Regions from separate parts of the Delftia sp. WSY_16 genome, predicted to be linked through region 4. Evidence: predicted binding sites of a transcription regulator. Region 4 holds the regulator's gene; each other region holds the start of a gene.
The links. Region 4 encodes FNR, which switches genes on or off when oxygen is low (the NO sensors DNR and NnrR bind a similar motif). Its sites were predicted from a motif close to TTGATNNNNATCAA; they were not measured.
Positions count from the first base shown of each region.

Region 1: a site for FNR is predicted at 1,469-1,482, ahead of ACF8O7_RS21665 (diiron oxygenase). Genes of this name have one in related genera too.
Region 2: a site for FNR is predicted at 2,875-2,888, ahead of ACF8O7_RS02280 (type IV pili methyl-accepting chemotaxis transducer N-terminal domain-containing protein). Genes of this name have one in related genera too.
Region 3: a site for FNR is predicted at 1,195-1,208, ahead of ACF8O7_RS02575 (DASS family sodium-coupled anion symporter). Genes of this name have one in related genera too.

Region 1 is NZ_JBICKS010000040.1:433,345-437,702, forward strand. It holds gene ACF8O7_RS21660 (serine hydroxymethyltransferase) at 1-1,014, opposite strand, end outside; gene ACF8O7_RS21665 (diiron oxygenase) at 1,510-2,472, shown strand; gene ACF8O7_RS21670 (2Fe-2S iron-sulfur cluster-binding protein) at 2,469-3,548, shown strand; gene ACF8O7_RS21675 (glutamine amidotransferase) at 3,600-4,304, shown strand.
Region 2 is NZ_JBICKS010000003.1:329,813-334,170, forward strand. It holds gene ACF8O7_RS02270 (MFS transporter) at 1-238, shown strand, start outside; gene ACF8O7_RS02275 (response regulator) at 243-914, opposite strand; gene ACF8O7_RS02280 (type IV pili methyl-accepting chemotaxis transducer N-terminal domain-containing protein) at 943-2,841, opposite strand; gene ACF8O7_RS02285 (ChaN family lipoprotein) at 3,003-3,887, shown strand; gene ACF8O7_RS02290 (putative bifunctional diguanylate cyclase/phosphodiesterase) at 3,891-4,358, opposite strand, start outside.
Region 3 is NZ_JBICKS010000003.1:397,746-402,103, reverse strand. It holds gene rplQ (50S ribosomal protein L17) at 185-577, shown strand; tRNA gene ACF8O7_RS02585 (tRNA-Met) at 599-675, shown strand; gene ACF8O7_RS02580 (hypothetical protein) at 758-1,075, opposite strand; gene ACF8O7_RS02575 (DASS family sodium-coupled anion symporter) at 1,370-2,875, shown strand; gene ACF8O7_RS02570 (alkylhydroperoxidase domain protein) at 2,888-3,475, opposite strand; gene ACF8O7_RS02565 (CMD domain protein) at 3,472-4,164, opposite strand; gene ACF8O7_RS02560 (putative FMN-dependent luciferase-like monooxygenase) at 4,161-4,358, opposite strand, start outside.
Region 4 is NZ_JBICKS010000005.1:99,099-103,456, reverse strand. It holds gene ACF8O7_RS03580 (HD-GYP domain-containing protein) at 1-63, opposite strand, end outside; gene ACF8O7_RS03575 (sulfite exporter TauE/SafE family protein) at 237-962, opposite strand; gene hemN (oxygen-independent coproporphyrinogen III oxidase) at 968-2,350, opposite strand; gene fnr (fumarate/nitrate reduction transcriptional regulator Fnr) at 2,512-3,231, shown strand; gene ACF8O7_RS03560 (hypothetical protein) at 3,313-3,600, opposite strand; gene ACF8O7_RS03555 (FixH family protein) at 3,782-4,096, opposite strand; gene ccoG (cytochrome c oxidase accessory protein CcoG) at 4,154-4,358, opposite strand, start outside.

The DNA of each region.
Region 1 (4,358 bases), on a different contig from region 4:
GGCGGCCTTGCCCGTCAGCTCCCAGGGGCGCAGGTCGATCACGCCCAGATGGCAGTCCGTGCCTGCGGACACCACGGACAGCCCGCCCTGCGACAGCCGGTCGCACAGCACGCGGGCGTTGTCCACCACGGCCCGCGCATAGGTACGGAAGGCGGGCTTGAGCGCCTCGCCCAGCGCCACCGCCTTGGCCGCCACCACATGCATCAGCGGCCCGGACTGCAGGCCCGGAAACACGGCGGCGTCTATGCGCCTGGCGATCTCGGCGTCGGCCGAGAGGATCATGCCGCCGCGCGGCCCGCGCAGCGTCTTGTGCGTGGTGGTCGTGGTCACATGGGCGTGCTCCACGGGCGAGGGGAACACGCCCGCGGCCACCAGCCCCGCCACGTGCGCGATGTCGGCCATGAAGATGGCGCCCACCCGGTCGGCAATGCGCCGGAACTCGGCCCAGTCCATCTGCCGTGAATAGGCCGAGCCTCCGGCAATGATGAGCCTGGGCCGCTCCTTCAGCGCAATGCGCCGCACCTGGTCCATGTCGATGAGTTGGGAGCGGGCGTCCACCTCGTAGCTGATGGACTGGAACCACTTGCCCGACACGCTCACGCTGGAGCCGTGCGTCAGGTGCCCGCCCGAGCGCAGGTCCAGCCCCATGATCTTGTCGCCGGGCTCCAGGAACGCCAGGTACACGCCCTGGTTGGCCTGGCTGCCCGAGTGCGGCTGCACGTTGGCGTGCGCGCAGCCGAACAGCGCCTTGGCACGCGCAATGGCCAGGTTCTCCACGGCATCGGCATTGGCGCAGCCGCCGTAGTAGCGCACGCCGGGATAGCCCTCGGCGTATTTGTTGGTCAGCACCGAGCCCTGTGCCTCCATCACCGCGCGGCTCACGAAGTTTTCAGAGGCAATCAATTCAATCGAACGCGCCTGCCGTGTCCGCTCGGCCGCTATGGCGTCCCAGGCCTCGCTGTCCGCGTGTTGGAGTTCCAGGGAATTGATTCTGGGGAGCGATAAATCGTCCATGTCGCATTGGCTGTCTTGGAGGCGCTGAAGCACGGGAATCGGCAGCGCCCGGGTTATGGAAGGATTTGGAAACCAGGGCGCATCGGTAATGGGCAGTCTACAAAGTGCAGCTGCCTTGATTCCGACCATGTTTCAGCGGGTGAGCAGACCAATTAAGGTGGCATGCCAATGTAAACCGTTGAAAAAAGCGGTCTGGTTCATTGGCGAAAATAGGTCTGTTTGAATCCACGCTCTCTCCATAGAATTCGCCGCCAGACGTTGAAAGTCATGAGATCCAATACCGCCAGGAATCATCCGCAATCTGCAGTCGGGGAGATTGATTCAAGGTGGAATATGACAGAGTGAAGAAATCCATGACAACGTATCTGCCATCTGCAGCGTCAATTGCAGTGCCATTTGCGGCACCATTGGTGATTGCGGCAGATGGAGAAAGCGGGGGGAGGGAATAGGCGATTTGACTCAGATCAATCAAGTTCAATCACACGGAGTTGAAAAATGAATCTCGATATCTCTCGGACAGATGACGCCGTGCGCGATGCGCTCAAAAAGCTGTCCCTGCTCTGGAAGTCAAGAGCGGCCGTGAATCAGGACCTGCCTGATTACTGCGGCTTGGCGTTCGACCCCGCCCGGCAGGACTTCACCGCCTCGCTGCTGCCGTTTCGCGATCACCAGGCATGGGTGGAGGCGCCACAGCACCTGCGCGACCAATGCCTGTCCTACGCCTGGGGCATCTACAACCTCAAGACCATCTACATCGAGTGCAACGTGGTCACGCCGGCCTGCGAGGACATCATCAAGACCCCGCCGCCCAGCGCCAACCGGGCGCTGCTGCAGGACGTCATGTCCCAGGCCCTGCTGGACGAGGCCCTGCACACCCGCATGTCCATCATGGCCTGCAACTACATCTACGAGATGCGCGGCCTGGCGCCGCTGGACTACGCGGACTTCAACCTCGTCGGCTGGCGCAACGGCGTGCTGGCGCAGTGCGGCGCGGAATGGGAGCGCCGCCTGGCCCGCTTCGCCATTGCCTGCGCCAGCGAGACCCTGATCACCGACTACCTCAAGACCATGGCCGAGGACCGCAGCATCCAGCCCATCTGCCACGAGGTCACGCGCACCCACGCCGTGGACGAATGGAGCCACTCCAGCGTCTTCAGCTCGGTGGCCACCGACATCGTCCAGGGCCTGAGCAACCGCGAGCGCAGCTACCTGCGCTCCATCATCCTCAAGACCGTGCAGATGTTCGCCAACAACGAACTGGGCGCCTGGTCCACCGTCTTCACCATGGTCGGCATGCCGCATGCGCGCGACATCCTGCACGACGTGGGCGACAGCAACGAGATCGGCGTCTACACCGACTCGGTGCAAAGCCTGATCGACCGCATCGGCCTGGCGGGCCGCAACCTGGGCGGCAGCGTGGCGCTGGTGTCCTCGGTCCTCGAGGAGATGCAGGCATGAGCGCCGCCCTCCAGGCAGGCAGCATGCTCGCGCGCTGCGCCGCTGCACGGGCAGAGGCGGGCGGCGTCATGGTCTACACCCTGCGCGTGCAGGGCGCCTCGGCGCAATTCCTCGGCGGCCTGCGGCCCGGCCGGCATGTGGCCATCGAGCATGCCGACGCCAGTGGCACCATGCAGCAGCGGCTGTACTCCATCACCCGCTACGAGCCCTGCAGCGAGCACGACGGCGCCGGCCAGTTCGACATTGCCGTCAAAAGCTCGGGCCGGGGCAGCGTCTCCGACCACATGCATGCGGTGCTGCGCGCAGGCTCCACGCTGCCGCTGGGCGGCGTGGCCGGCGACATCACGGCCGACCTGGTGCTGGGCCTGGACTCCCTGGTCATGCTGGCCGGCGGCATCGGCCTGACCTTGCCGCTGGCGCTGCTGCGCGAACTGGACCGGCTGCGCCAGCAGGGCCGGCGCGTGCCCCGCACCACGCTGCTGCTGTGCTTTGCGCGCATGGCCGACATTCCGTTCCTGCAGGAGCTGCAGCAGCTGTGCGAAACGGCCCCCTGGTTCGACCTGCGTATCCACATCACGCGTGAAGACATTGCCGCCCACGGGCCCTTCGTGCCGGGCCGCCCCTCGCAGCAGTCCCTGCTGGCGCTGGGCCAGCCCCAGGCGGTCGTCATCTGTGGCGGCCACGCCTTTGCGCAGACCTTTCGCGAGCATGCGCGGGCCTGCTTTCCCGGTGCCATACAGCATATCGAGGCCTTCACGCCGCCTGCCGCATCCACCGCCCAGCCAGGCGAGACCGCGCAGGCATGCCAGCTGCAGATCGCGCACAGCGGGCAGATTGTCGAAGCCGCGTCCGGCAAAAGCCTGCTGGAGATCCTGGAAGGCGTGGGCATTGCCATCCGCAGCCAGTGCCGGGCCGGCATCTGCGGCAGCTGCCGCATCCGCATCACGGGAGGCAGTTCACGGCTGGAGGCGGACTTTTGCCTCAGCGACAGGGAAAAGGAAGCCGGCTATGCCTTGGCCTGCTGCACCTTCCCCTCGGCAGGCCATATCCACGTCGATCTCAAGCCCGGCGCCTGACGGGCTCCGCACGTTCCAAGCCAACCTCCTGTATCCACCTGAGTTCCTCCCATGAAAAAAGCCATCGCGCTGCGCCACATCCACTTCGAAGACCTGGGCACCCTGCATGCCGAGTTCGCCAGCCGCGGCTACGAAGTGCAGTACGTCGATCCCAGCATCGGCGAGCTTGACACCCTGGACCTGGGCCGTGCCGACCTGCTGGTCGTGCTGGGCGGCCCCATAGGTGCCTATGACGAGGCGCTTTATCCCTTCGTCGTCCAGGAGCTGGCGGCCGTGCGCCGCTGGCTGGACAGCGGCAAGCCGCTGCTGGGCATCTGTCTGGGCGCCCAGCTCATTGCGCGCGCGCTGGGCGCCAGGGTCTATCCGCTGGGCGTCAAGGAAATCGGCTTTTCGCCGCTCACGCTTACCGACGCCGGCCTTGCCTCGCCCCTCGCCAAACTGGACGGCGTGCCCGTGCTCCATTGGCATGGCGACCAGTTCGACATTCCCGAAGGCGCCGTGCACCTGGCCGGCACCGCCATCGGCGCCAACCAGGCCTTCGCAGTCGGCTCGCAGGTGCTGGGCCTGCAATTCCATCTGGAGGCCGACGCGGCCCGGCTGGAGCGCTGGCTGGTCGGCCATGCCTGTGAGCTCGGCATGGCCAAGGTGGACCCGCGCACGCTGCGTGCCGATGCCCAGAAATACGGCGGCCTGCTGGCGCTGGCCGCGCGCGATGTGCTGGCCGCCTGGCTGACCCACCTGGAGCGCAGCCGCTGAACCTGCGGCGCCGCCCATTCACCCATTTCCCCCACGCCGGAGCCGCCGCTGCGC
Region 2 (4,358 bases), on a different contig from region 4:
GGCCTGCGTCTTCGGACTGATGATGCAATTCGCCCGCCCGCGCTGGCAGGCCTTCGACTACGGCCTGCAGGCCAGCCTGTTCGCCGCCAGCCGCATGCTGGTGCCGCTGGCCGCCGGCGTGGCGCTGGACGCCATGGGCGCAGCGGCCATGCTCACCGGCCTGGCCGTGGCGGCCGCGCTGGCGTGGGTGTGGGCGCTGCGGTGTGCGGGGGATGGGTGGGCTTCAGCCACAGCGTAGGCCGCTAATCCCGCTGCCGCTCCGACGCATACACCGCCGCCTGCACGCGCGAGCTCAGGCCCAGCTTGCGCAGGATGTGCTGGACGTGGATCTTGACCGTGGTCTCGGCAATGTCCAGCGTGCGGGCGATTTCCTTGTTGCTGGCGCCTCGGGCGATCTGGACCAGCACCTCTTCCTCGCGCGGGGACAGCGGCGAGGCCGGGGCCTCGTCCGGCTCGGGCGCCTGGGGCTCGGGCGCGCCCTGGGACTGGAAGGCGGCCACCAGCTTGCCCATCATCTCGGGGCTGACTACGGGCTCGCCGCGCGCGGCGCGGCGCAGGGCCTCGGACAGCAGGTCGCCGTCGATGGTCTTGAGCAGATAGCCCTGGGCGCCGTTGCGCAGCGCGGCCGCCAGGTCCTGGCCGTCCTCGCTCACGGTGAGCATGACGACGCGGCTGCCGGGCGATGCGGCCCGCAGGCCCGCGATGGCATCGACGCCCAGCACACCGGGCAGGTGGTTGTCCAGCAGGATGACCTGGGGCGCCAGCGCGGGCACCAGGCGCAGGGCCTCGCCCGCGTCGCCGGCCTCGCCGACCACGCGCAGGCCTGCGTCCTGGGCGATGAGGGCGATCAGGCCGCGGCGGAACAGCGTGTGGTCGTCGATGACGAAGACGGAGATGGGGCTGGAGAAGGACATGGGGCAGCTTTTTTCTTCCGGGAGCGTGTCACGCGTTCGAGGGGAGGGCCTGCGCTGGCGCGCCGGCCGAGGCCGACGGCGGCAGCTCGATCAGCACGCGCGTGCCCTCGCCGGGGCGGGAGTGGACATGGACCAGCGCCTGCGCCAGCAGGGCGCGCTCGCGCATGATGCCCAGGCCCACATGCAGCGAGTCCGGCGCCACGTCGGCGGGGACGAAGCCGCAGCCGTCGTCGCTGACCTCGAAGCGCCAGGGGTGGCGCCCCACGCGCAGCTGCACATGCCTGGCACCCGCGTGCTTGCGCACGTTGGACAGCGCCTCCTGCACCATGTGCAGCACCTGGATCTGCACATCGGGCGCCAGCGGCAGGCCCTGGCCCGTCATGCTCAGCGAGGTGGCAATGCCCGTCTGGTGCTCGAACTTGGACAGCGTGGCGCGCAGCGCGGCCTCGATGTCCTCGGCGCTGGTGCGCGTGCGGAAATGCACCAGCAGCTCGCGCACGTCGGCATAGCATTCGCGCACGCCCACTTCCAGCTCGCCCAGGCTGCGGTCGCGCGCCTCGTCGCGGCCCTTGGCCACGGCGTCGCGCAGCAGCTGGGTCTGGATCTTGAGAAAGGCCAGCGACTGGGCAATGGAGTCATGCAGCTCGCGCGCGATCAGGCCGCGCTCCTCGGCCACGGCGGCTTCGCGCTCCAGCGCCGTGGCGCGCAGGCTTTCCATGGCACTGGCCAGGTGGCGCGCCATGGCGGACAGCAGGTCGCGCATGTCGTCCGTGAGCACCACGCTGGAGCGAAAGAACAGGTTGACCTCGCCCAGCAGGCGCTGCTGCAGTTGCACGGGGATGCTGACCACGGTCTCGAAGCCGGCCTCGCGGCAGTGGGGCAGTTGCAGGTCGCTGGCCGGGGTGATGGGGATCACGCGCAGCCGCGCCTGCTCGCGCGGCTGGCCGCACAGGCAGGCGCCCGTGTGCAGGCAGTGCTCCTGCACCGACATGGACTGGGGCAGGCCGTCGCCGGCCAGCAGCACGTAGCGCTCGTTGGCCTCGTCGGACCAGCGCACCGTGGCCGCATCGGCCTGGGCTGCCACACGGATCTGGCGCACGAACCCTTCGGCCAGGGCCTGGAGGCTGGCCGCCTCGGAGGCCTGCACGCTGACCGCGTACAGCGCCTGCAGCTGCTGGTGCTGCACGTTGAGGCTGGCGGTCTTCTCGCGCACCTTGTCCTCCAGTTCGGCGTGCGAGCTTTGCAGCGACTGGGCCATGAGGTTGAAGCCGGCCGCCAGCTGGCCGAACTCGTCGTCCACCTCCACGCTCATGCGCGTGTCCAGGTGTCCGCGCCGCATGCGCTCCAGCGCCGAGCGCAGCTGGCCCACGGGATGCAGCACCAGCCAGTAGCTGGTGGCCATGAAACTCACGGCCGCGATGATGGCCAGCGCCATCAGACACATCTGAAACAGGTGCAGGATGGCCGTCCAGCGCGAGAGCCGGTCCTCGATGGCCTCGACAAAGCCGTCCACCTCGCGCACGAAGGCGTCGGCGCTGCCCATGATGGCCTGCGCATCGGCCTGGTCCTCGGCCTGCCAGCGCGCGTGCAGCGCGCTCCAGTCGCGGCGTATGCGCTCGTAGCGCTCCCTGACCTCGTCGCTCCAGGGCACGAACAGCGGGCGCGACATGTCGCCGCTGCGCAGCAGGTCCAGGCTGGCGTCGAACTGCTGCGCGCGCGCCTGCCACTGCGCAGGCGCCTCGTTCTGGCGCGCCATGGCCATGCGCACCATGCTCATGCGCAGCCGCCCGGCCTCGTTCACGGCGGCCGCGCCGCCCTCCAGCTGCCAGGCCACCCACAGCGTGAAGCCGATCGATGCCACGGCCGCCAGCAGGCAGGCCGCGCCCATGAGCAGCAGCTTGGTCGAAAGCGAGGGCTTGCCATGCATGGTCGCACTGTAGCCACGGCGCATTTGCGCGTCTTGACCTGAATCAAGCGTCACCCGTTTGCGCCGTGCCCCCGCCCCGATTCCTAGGATCCTTTCAACTGCCCCCAATGCCCACAGGGCCTATGGGGGCCCCGGGCAAGGCCAGTGTTTAGCATGGGGCCATGCAAGTCCGCTCCATCCCCCGCCCCTTCATCCGCACCCCGCGCCTTGCCGGCCTGGCAGCGGCCGCATGGCTGGCGGCAGCCCTTGCCGGCTGCGCCAGCTCCTCCGCCCCGGCGCGGGACTGGACGCAGCAGTTGCAGCGCTGGTCAGACGCGCCCATCGTGCTGCTGGGCGAGCAGCACGATGCGGCGGCCCACCAGGCCTGGCAACAGGCCACGGTGCAGCAGCTGGCCACGCAGGAGCGCCTGGCCGCGCTGGTGATCGAGATGGCGCCGCGCACGGGCTCCACGGCCAGCCTGGCGCGCGATGCCTCCGAGGACGCTGTGCAGCAGGCCCTGCAATGGCAGGACGCCGCCTGGCCCTGGCCGCGCTACCGCGGCGTGGTCATGGCCGCCGTGCGCGCAGGCGTGCCCGTGCTGGGCGGCAACCTGCCCCGCGCCGACATGAAGCAGGCCATGCGCAACCAGAACCTGGACACCCACCTGCCGCCCGAAGCCTGGCAGCGCCAGCTCGACGCCATCCGCGAAGGCCACTGCGGCCTGCTGCCCGACACCCAGCTGGCGCCCATGGCCCGCATCCAGCTGGCCCGCGACGCCAGCATGGCCGAGGTGGCCAGGGCCGCAGTCAAGCCCGGCACGACCGTGCTGTTGGTGGCCGGGCGCGGCCACGTGCTGCGCGGCGTGGGCATTCCCACCTGGCTGCCCGAGGCCGCAGGCGCCAAGGTGGCCGTGGCGCAGGCGGGGGAGACATCGGTGGCGCAGGCCTCGGATGTGGATTGGCTGCAGAAGACGGATGCCCTGCCCGCCAAGGACCACTGCGCCGAGCTGCGGGAGAAGTTCAGGAATCCGCCGGCGCCGCGGGCGGATGCGGGTCGGGTGGACTGAGCTTCACCCCTGCACGGCCCACATTCCCTCGTTGCCCGAGACCCACTCGCCGAACGCCTGCGCAGGCATGGGCTTGCTGCACAGATAGCCCTGGAAGAAGTCGCACTCCTTGCCGCGCAGGAACGCCAGCTGCTCGGCCGTCTCCACGCCCTCGGCCAGCACCTTCAGCCCCATGGCATGCCCCAGCGCGATCACCGACCCGCTGATGGCCATGTCGTCGGCGCTGTGCGGGATGTCGCGGATGAATCCCTGGTCGATCTTGAGCAGGTCCAGCGGGAAGCGCTTGAGGTGGGCCAGCGAGGAATAACCGGTGCCGAAGTCGTCGATGGCCAGCCGCAGGCCCTGGGCGCGCAGACGGCGCATGACAGCCAGGGCCTCCTCGGGGCGCTCGGCCAGGGCGCTTTCGGTGATCTCCAGCTCCAGGCAGTGCGGGGCGAAGCCCGTGGCGGCCAGCGCGTCGGCGGTGGCACC
Region 3 (4,358 bases), on a different contig from region 4:
ACTATAATTGCGGGCTCTCCTTTTTGGAGAGCCTCAGTGCCTCGGGCAGTACCTGATACGGCTGCCCGAATTAATCAACAACTTGCGCAAATTCGGTTGAGGCAAGCTGCAGATCCGGTAACGGGTCCAGGCTTGCATCCTTGTTTGCGCAAGCCCTAATTACATATTTTAGGAATAAAGCACCATGCGTCACGGTCACGGCCTCCGCAAACTCAATCGCACCTCTTCGCACCGCCTGGCGATGCTGAAGAACATGATGAATTCGCTCATCGAGCACGAAGCCATCAAGACCACCGTTCCCAAGGCCAAGGAACTGCGCCGCGTGATCGAGCCCATGATCACCCTGGCCAAGGTCGACACCGTTGCCAACCGCCGCCTGGCATTCGACCGCCTGCGCGACCGCGACAGCGTGACCAAGCTCTTCAACGAGCTGGGCCCCCGCTTCGCAAAGCGTCCTGGTGGCTACACCCGTATCCTGAAGATGGGCTTCCGCGTGGGCGACAACGCCCCCATGGCCTTCGTGGAACTGGTCGAGCGCGCTGAAGAAGGCGCCGCCGAAGCCAAGGCAGCTGAATAATCTGCTATAATTTTGGAATACCGCGCGATGGAGCAGTCTGGTAGCTCGTTGGGCTCATAACCCAAAGGTCGGAGGTTCAAATCCTTCTCGCGCAACCAAATTGAAAAGGGCTACGACAACTGTCGTAGCCCTTTTTTCATGCCCTCGCGCCAGGGCAAAGGCCAGGCAGACAGCCCGGCATCAGCCGCCCAGCTGGTTGCCGATGCGCTGGCCCAGCCGCAGGCGCACGCGGTGGGCGATTTCCTGGGCGGCATCGGGGCTGAGCACCTCGCTGATGTGCAGCAGCTCGGTGTAGTGCATGTACAAGAGGCCGCGCAGGGTCTTGAAAGCGGCCTCGTGGCCGCCGCCGCAGACGCTGGCGTCATCGGCCAGCACGCGCTCCACCACGCCGGCCTGCAGCAGCGGGATCTTGCAGATGACGGCGTGGCGGGCGATCTCCAGGTCGATCTCCTGGAGCCGGCATTCCCATTCCTCGGGCAAGAATCGGTTGGCTGGCATGTCGGCTTTTCTCCTTTTTTCACTGCATGGGTACACCGGGGCGAAAGGCACCCGGTCTGGGGATGCTGTCATGTGAGCGGGGCTCGGTGGCCTGGGTCGCCAGGTTTACTGGCCCGGCCTTGATGCCTGTCAAACTTCGGTGGCGCAGGCGCCCGCTGGAAGCCGGGCTCATGCTGCACTGCATCATGATGTCAGTCATGCGGCGCGGCCGCCAGTGCCCGTGCAGGCTGGTGGGCTTTTGCTCCCGGCAGGCCATGCTCTCTCGGCGCCGCTCCGGCAACGCAAAGGATCCACATGCTCGAGAAGATTGCCTCGCTGTTCCGCTACTTCAAGTCGGCCGTGCCGTTCCGGCTGGTGCCGGCGCTGATCGCCACCGCCGTGCTGTTCGGGCTGCTGCTGGTGCCCGTGCCCGAGGGGCTGACGCCCAAGGCCTGGCAGCTGGTGGCCATTTTCCTGACCACCATCGTGGCCATCATCCTCAAGGTCATGCCCATTGGCGTGATGGCCTTGATGGCCATCGTGATCGTCTCGCTGTCCCAGGTCACGTCAGGCTCGTCCAAGGGCGCAGTCACCGATGCGCTGAGCAGCTTTTCCAGCCCGCTGATATGGTTGATCGTGGTGGCCATCCTGATCTCGCGCGGCCTCAAGAAGACGGGGCTGGGCAACCGCATCGGACTGATGTTCATCGCGCTGCTGGGCAAGCGGACCATCGGCATCGGCTACGGCCTGGCGATCTGCGAGCTGGTGCTGGCACCGTTCACGCCCAGCAACACGGCGCGCGGCGGCGGTATCGTGCACCCCATCATGAAGTCCATCGCCAATGCCTTCGAGTCGGACCCGGCCAAGGGTACGCAGGGCAAGGTGGGCACCTATCTGGCCCTGGTCAACTACCACGCCAATCCCATCACCTCGGCCATGTTCCTGACCGCCACGGCGCCCAATCCGCTGGTGGTGGACTTCGTGGCCAAGGCCACGGGCCAGGCCCTGCACCTGAGCTGGACCACCTGGGCGCTGTACATGCTGCTGCCGGGCCTGCTGTGCCTGCTGCTGATGCCGCTGGTGATCTACCTGCTGTCGCCTCCCGAACTCAAGGCCACGCCCAATGCCGTGGAGTACGCGCGCAGCGAGATGGCCCGCATGGGGCCGCTGTCGGGCAAGGAGCGCGTGATGCTGGGCACCTTCGGCCTGATGCTGCTGCTGTGGGCCAACGTGCCGCAGATGCTGTTCGGGCCTGCCTTCACGCTGGACCCGACGGTGGTCGCCTTCCTGGGCCTGTTCGTGCTGATCATCACGGGCACCATCGACTGGGATGACGTGCTGTCCGAGAAAAGCGCCTGGGACACGCTGGTGTGGTTCGGCGCCCTGGTCATGCTGGCCGAGCAGCTCAACAAGCTGGGCGTGGTGTCCTGGTTCGCGGTGGGCATGAAGAACGCCATCGTCGCCAGCGGTCTGGACTGGCTGCCGGTGGCGGCCATCCTGGTGGGCGTGTTCGTGTTCTCGCATTACCTGTTCGCCAGCACCACGGCCCACATCAGCGCCATGATGCTGGCCTTCCTGACCGTGGGCGGGCAGCTGATTCCGGCCGACTATGTCGTGCCCTTCATGCTGATGATGACGGCCGGCTCGGCCATCATGATGACGCTGACCCACTACGCCACCGGCACTTCGCCCATCATCTTCGGAAGCGGCTATGTCACGCTGGGCAACTGGTGGCGCGTGGGCGCGGCCATGTGCGTGATCGAGCTGCTGGTCTTTGCCGTGGTCGGCAGCGCCTGGTGGAAGCTGCTGGGCCTGTGGTGAGGGCGAAAGCCCTCATGCGGTGGTCCGTGGCTCGCCCAGCGACAGCATGAGCCGGTTGGCCCAGTTGAAGAAGGCCGTGCCGTGCAGCACATCGGAGATGGCGGCATCGTCCAGGCCGGCGGCGCGCAGCGCATCGATGTGGGCGGGCTCCAGCGCAGGCGGCGTCTGGGTCAGCGCCACGGCCGCCGTGACGATGGCGTTCCAGCGCGGCCCCAGGTCCGTGCCCGGACCCTCGTCGAGCAGGCGCTGCACGTCGCCGCCCCGGCGCGAGAAGTGCGTGGCAAAGCGCGCATGGACCGAGGCGCAGTAGATGCAGCCATTGGCGCGCGAGGTGGCAGCGGCCGCCAGCTCCCGCTCGGCACGCGGCAGGCCGGCGTCGGGGTTGTAGAAGATGTCCTTGTCGGTGCGCGTGCGTGCGCCCAGCGTGTCGGGGTCGCGCGCCAGCAGGCGGAAGTAGGGCGACTGCGCGCGTGAGGCATCGACCAGGCCTGCATGGTGGCGTTCGGTCAGCTCGCTTTCGTCCAGCGGCTCAATCCATGGCAGCCAGTCGAGCTGTTCCTGGGTGAAGACCTGGGGAGCGGCGGAGTTCGTTGAGGTCATGGCTGGGCTTGCAGGGTGGGTTGATGGGCTGCCGGGGACGCGGGGCGTGCAGTCAGCACGCGCAACCCCGCGACCACGCGGATCTGGAAGGACAGGAAGGACGCCAGCTGGGACACGATGACGATGTCCGTCTCGCTCCAGCCCGCCTGTTGCAGCGCCTGCAGGGCCCCGGCGCTGGCGTCGCGCGGGTGGTAGGCCAGCAGGTGCGCATGGGCCAGCGCCGCGGCCAGGCGCGCGCCCAGCAGCGCGGCATGGGCCGGGTCCACGGCATAGGCGGGGCCGCTCTGGTCTTCGCGGCTCAGCGGGCCTGCCGGGTAGCGGCCGTACGGCCCGTGCGGGCCGCTGCCGGGCTGAAGGCTTTGTGCACGGCCCCGCACGACTTCGGATGCCACGGCGGCAGCCAGTTCCGCATCTTCGGCCGCCAGCGCCTTCGCATAGAAGACGGCGCTGCGCGGCTCGCCATGCAGCCCGGCCGTGAAGGCGGCCAGGGCCAGCCGCTCGCGCAGCGAGACCGTGCCGGGCACGGGCTCGGCGGGCGTGAACAGGGCGGCAAAGCTTTGCTGGGCCTGCGTGCGCGCCTCGGTCCGGTGGCGGCGCACGCGGTCCAGGGCGCTGCCGGGGGTGATGCCGGCGAGGTGGTCGATGACGTCGTCCGGAAAACGGGGCTGTACGGTGGTGTTCATGGTCATGCGGCTTGCAGCAGTCCGGCCCGGGCTGCGGGGAGGGAAGAGGGTGCCTGCAGATCTGCACGGCGCCAGCCCAGGGCTGGTGCCACATGGGCGGCCGTCAGCTCGATGGAGCGCAGGATGGCGTCGTGCGGCGGGTCGATGGAATGCACCTGGAAGACGATGTCGCTCACGCGCGCCAGCGCCGTGTCGGCGCG
Region 4 (4,358 bases):
GATCTTGAAGCTGCTGACCGGAAAGGGATGGTTCAGCCATCCAACATCGAGCTGGACAAACATGCCCGGACGGAGGTCTCGGATATCGATGAGGACGGAATGGTTCACGCGCGGCAACGGCCCCGAGGCTGAAGGAATCGGCAAATGTAAGCCGATGATTCGGGCATTATCTCCAGTTCTGAGGGCCTTGCAGGCAATCCGCGACCCTCAGGACCAAGTCTGTCCCCCGCTGTTGTTCATCGGCACCAGAGACTGGGCTTGTAGATCAGGTCCATCCAAAGCGCCCACACGGCCACGCCCACCAGCATCAGGCCGGCCAGCCGCGTGCCCCATTCGGCACGCAGGCCGTTCAGGCGCTGGCGGCCCAGCCGCCACAGCCAGGGGCCGGCCACCAGCCACAGCCCGCTGCCCACGCCAAAGGCCGCCATGGCCAGCGCGCCCTGCAACGGGCCGCCGCTGAGCGCGGCGACCAGCACGGCCGAATACAGCAGTCCGCAAGGCATGAGCGCCCAGGCATAGCCCGCCGCCAGCGTGCCGCCAGGGGCGGACACCCAGGGCTGCACGCGCCGCCAGGCGGCGCGGCCCGCAGACTCCAGCCAGGCGGGCTGGCGGGCCTGCACCATCATGGCCAGGCCCCAGGCCATCACGGCGACATGGGTCAGCGTCCAGAACGGCTGCAGCGCCGTGGTCTGGCTGGTGAGCCAGGACAGGCTTTCCATGGCCAGCGCCGAGGCAGCGCCCAGGCTGGCATAGCCGGCCAGCCGCCCGCTATGGAACAGCGCCGTGCGCAGCCACAGCCGGCTTTGCAGTCCATGGACGGCGACCACCTGCCCACCACCCTGTACCGTGCCCTGCCCCGCCCCGCCCGTGACCACGCCGCAGGGCGCGGCGCACATGGCAAGGCAATGGGGCCCGCCGACGAGCCCCATGATCAAAGCGGTCCAGAGCAGCGACAACAGCATGGGGCCTAGATGATCCTCGAAAACCGCGCCCGGTTCTTGTCGGCCTGCAGATATCGGTCAAACAGCATGGCCACGCCACGCACGAAGTACCAGCCCATGGGCGTGACCTGGAATCCCTCGTCGCTGATCTGCACCAGCCCCTTGGCCTGCAGGTCCTGAAGCGCCGCCAGCTCGGGGGCGAAGTACTCGCGAAAGCCCAGCAGCCAGGCCTGCTCCATGGGCTCGAACAGCACGGCGCCCTGGCACATGATGGCCATGATGACGGCGCGCCGCACCAGATCATCGCGCGACAGTGCCAGGCCGCGCACCACGGGCAGGTGGCCGGCGTCGATGGCGTCGTAGTACTCCTCCAGCGTCTTGGCGTTCTGGCTGTAGCTGGCCCCCACCTTGCCGATGGCCGACACGCCCAGCGCAATCAGGTCGCAGTCGGGCTGGGTGCTGTAGCCCTGGAAGTTGCGATGCAGCCGGCCCTGGCGCTTGGCCACGGCCAGCGCGTCCTCGGGCAAGGCGAAGTGGTCCATGCCGACGTAGACATAGCCGCCGTCCATGAAGGCCGCGATGGAGCGCGAGAGCATGGCCAGCTTGTCGGCGCCCTGGGGCAGGTCCTCGGCCGCGATGCGCCGCTGCGGCTTGAAGCGCTCGGGCAGGTGGGCATAGGCATAGAGCGCGATGCGGTCGGGCCGCAGCGCATTGACCTGGGCCAGCGTGCGCTCGAAGGACTCGGGCGTCTGCTTGGGCAGGCCGTAGATCAGGTCCACGTTGATGGAGGCAAAGCCCAGCTGCCGTGCCGCTGCCACCAGCGCGAACACCTGCTCGGCCGGCTGCACGCGGTGCACGGCGATCTGCACCTGTTCGTCGAAGTCCTGCACGCCGAAGCTCAGGCGGTTGAAGCCCAGTTCCTTGAGCACGGCCAGGCGTTCGACGCTGACGGTGCGCGGATCGACCTCGATGGAGTATTCGCCGCCCGGCTCCAGCTTGAAATGCTCGCGCAGCAGGGCCATCAGCGTGCGCAGTTCATCGTCCGAGAAGAAGGTGGGCGTGCCGCCGCCCAGGTGCAGCTGGCTGACGGCCTGGCCCTTGCCGCAATGGGCCGTGTGCAAGGCCATCTCGCGCGCCAGGTAGTCCAGGTAGACGGCCGCGCGATCGTGGTGGCGCGTCACGATCTTGTTGCAGGCGCAGTAGTAGCACAGCGACTCGCAGAACGGCACATGCACATACAGCGACAAAGGCATGGCCCGCGCTGCGGTACTCGATTTGCGGTGCTCAAGTGCCAGGATATAGTCTTCAGCACCGAAAGCCTCCACGAAACGATCGGCCGTGGGGAACGAGGTGTATCGGGGCCCCGGTACGTCGAAGCGACGCAGCAGCTCTGGGGTGACAGCGGTCATGGGTTTTTTCCTCTAATGTCGTCCACTGTGCCGCAGCCCATTGGCCGCGTCCTTGACTCATATCAAGAGTTGTTCGCGGCAGTGCTGCGACAATTTGATCCAACTCATCGCCATCCACGAGGTCACCGCCGGCGCACTGCTGCGCCGCTGATGTTTACTCCATGAACCTTCAGACCATCAAAGCATCCTGTTCCAATTGCAACCTGCGCGAGCTGTGCATGCCCATGGGCCTGGATGCCGAGCAGATGCAGCGCATCGACGACATCGTGGCCACGCGCCGCAAGGTCAAGCGCGGCGGCCTGCTGTTTCGCAACGGTGAGTCCTTCACCTCGCTGTACGCCATCCGCACGGGCTTCTTCAAGACCTGCGTGGCCACCGAGGACGGGCGCGACCAGGTCACGGGCTTTCAGATGGCCGGCGAGATCATCGGCCTGGATGGCATCGTCAACGACCACCACACCTGCGATGCGGTCGCGCTGGAAGACGCCGAGGTCTGCGTCATGCCCTTCGACAAGCTGGAGGACCTGTCGCGCGAGGTCACGGCCCTGCAAAACCATGTGCACAAGGTCATGAGCCGCGAGATCGTGCGCGAGCATGGCGTGATGCTGCTGCTGGGCAGCATGCGTGCCGAGGAGCGCCTGGCCGCCTTCGTGCTCAACCTGGTGCAGCGCCTGCACGCCCGGGGCTTTTCCAAGTCGGAACTGGTGCTGCGCATGACGCGCGAGGAAATCGGCAGCTACCTTGGCCTGAAGCTGGAGACGGTGAGCCGCACCTTCTCGAAGTTTGCCGAAGAAAACATCATCGAGGTGCGCCAGCGCCATCTGCGCATCCTGGACACGGACGCGCTCAAGCGCATTGTCAACAGCCAGCAGTGCCAGTGAGGCCGCAAGGCCCCGCCCCCCGGCAATGAACAAGGCCCGCTGTCGCGGGCCTTGTTCATTGCCATTGCAGTGCACGCAGGTTCAATCGCGCCCCAGGCCCTGCATGGCCAGATTTGGGTCCGGCTCGGAGACCACGCCGTCGTTGAGATCGTGCGTGGAGCGTCCCAGCATGGTGGTCATGAGGCTGGACAGCATGGTCACGCCCCAGAAGGCGAAGAAGGCCAGCGTGTAGATTCCCTGCCGCGACCAGCCCAGGTCGCCGAGCCAGTGCAGCTCCAGCGGGTCCACGAAGGCGAATACCAGCATCTCCATCACGGCGGCGGCCAGAAAGGCCGGCCAGGCAATCCACATCCAGCGTTGGGCCAACATCAGCGATCTCCTTGAGCTGTCGAGGGGTGGCTTTCATTGTGCGCGCCGCCCGCGCACCGTGCCAAGCCCTGCGCACCCTGCACTGCCTGTAGGAAACCCTTGGCCCTCGCGCATGCTGGAGATGCCATCCACCATGCAAAAAGGCCGCGACTGCGGCCTTGTGCACGGCATTTTCCTGCCTTCAGCGGTCCGTGGGATGGTCCTGCGCGGGCGTGGCCGCGTGGTTGCGGCCGGTGACCGCGGGCGCCAGGCTCTTGGGCACTTCGCGCACGCCATCGGCACGCTCGTTGATGGTGATGCCATTGCGGTAATAGTCAGGATCGATCACGGGATCGGCGCCATTGATCGCAATGACGGCCGTGACCACGCCAGCCACCACGACGGCGGCCGGGCCGGCCACCACGAGCCAGACATGGGCGAACTTCCACCAGGGCTTGCCGGCGTCCGGATGCGAAGGGGCCGTGGCGGGCGCGGAGACTGCGGGACTGGAAGACATGGATAACCTCTTTCTTTCAAACAGCCGGCGCAGCCTGGGCGGTGCCGGCCAGACATATCACCGGGGCACCAGGAAGACGGCCTTTTCGGACGCGCGTCCCGCGCCTGAATGCACGGCATCGATATCGAAGAATACGGTGTGCGAGCCCGGCTCGGCGGAACCGTAGGGAATCTGCAGCCGCGCCGCAATGCCGCGCGTCTCGGCCGGGCCGACCTCGACCTCCTGCTCGGACGCCAGCTCCAGCCCGTCGAGGCCATGGGCG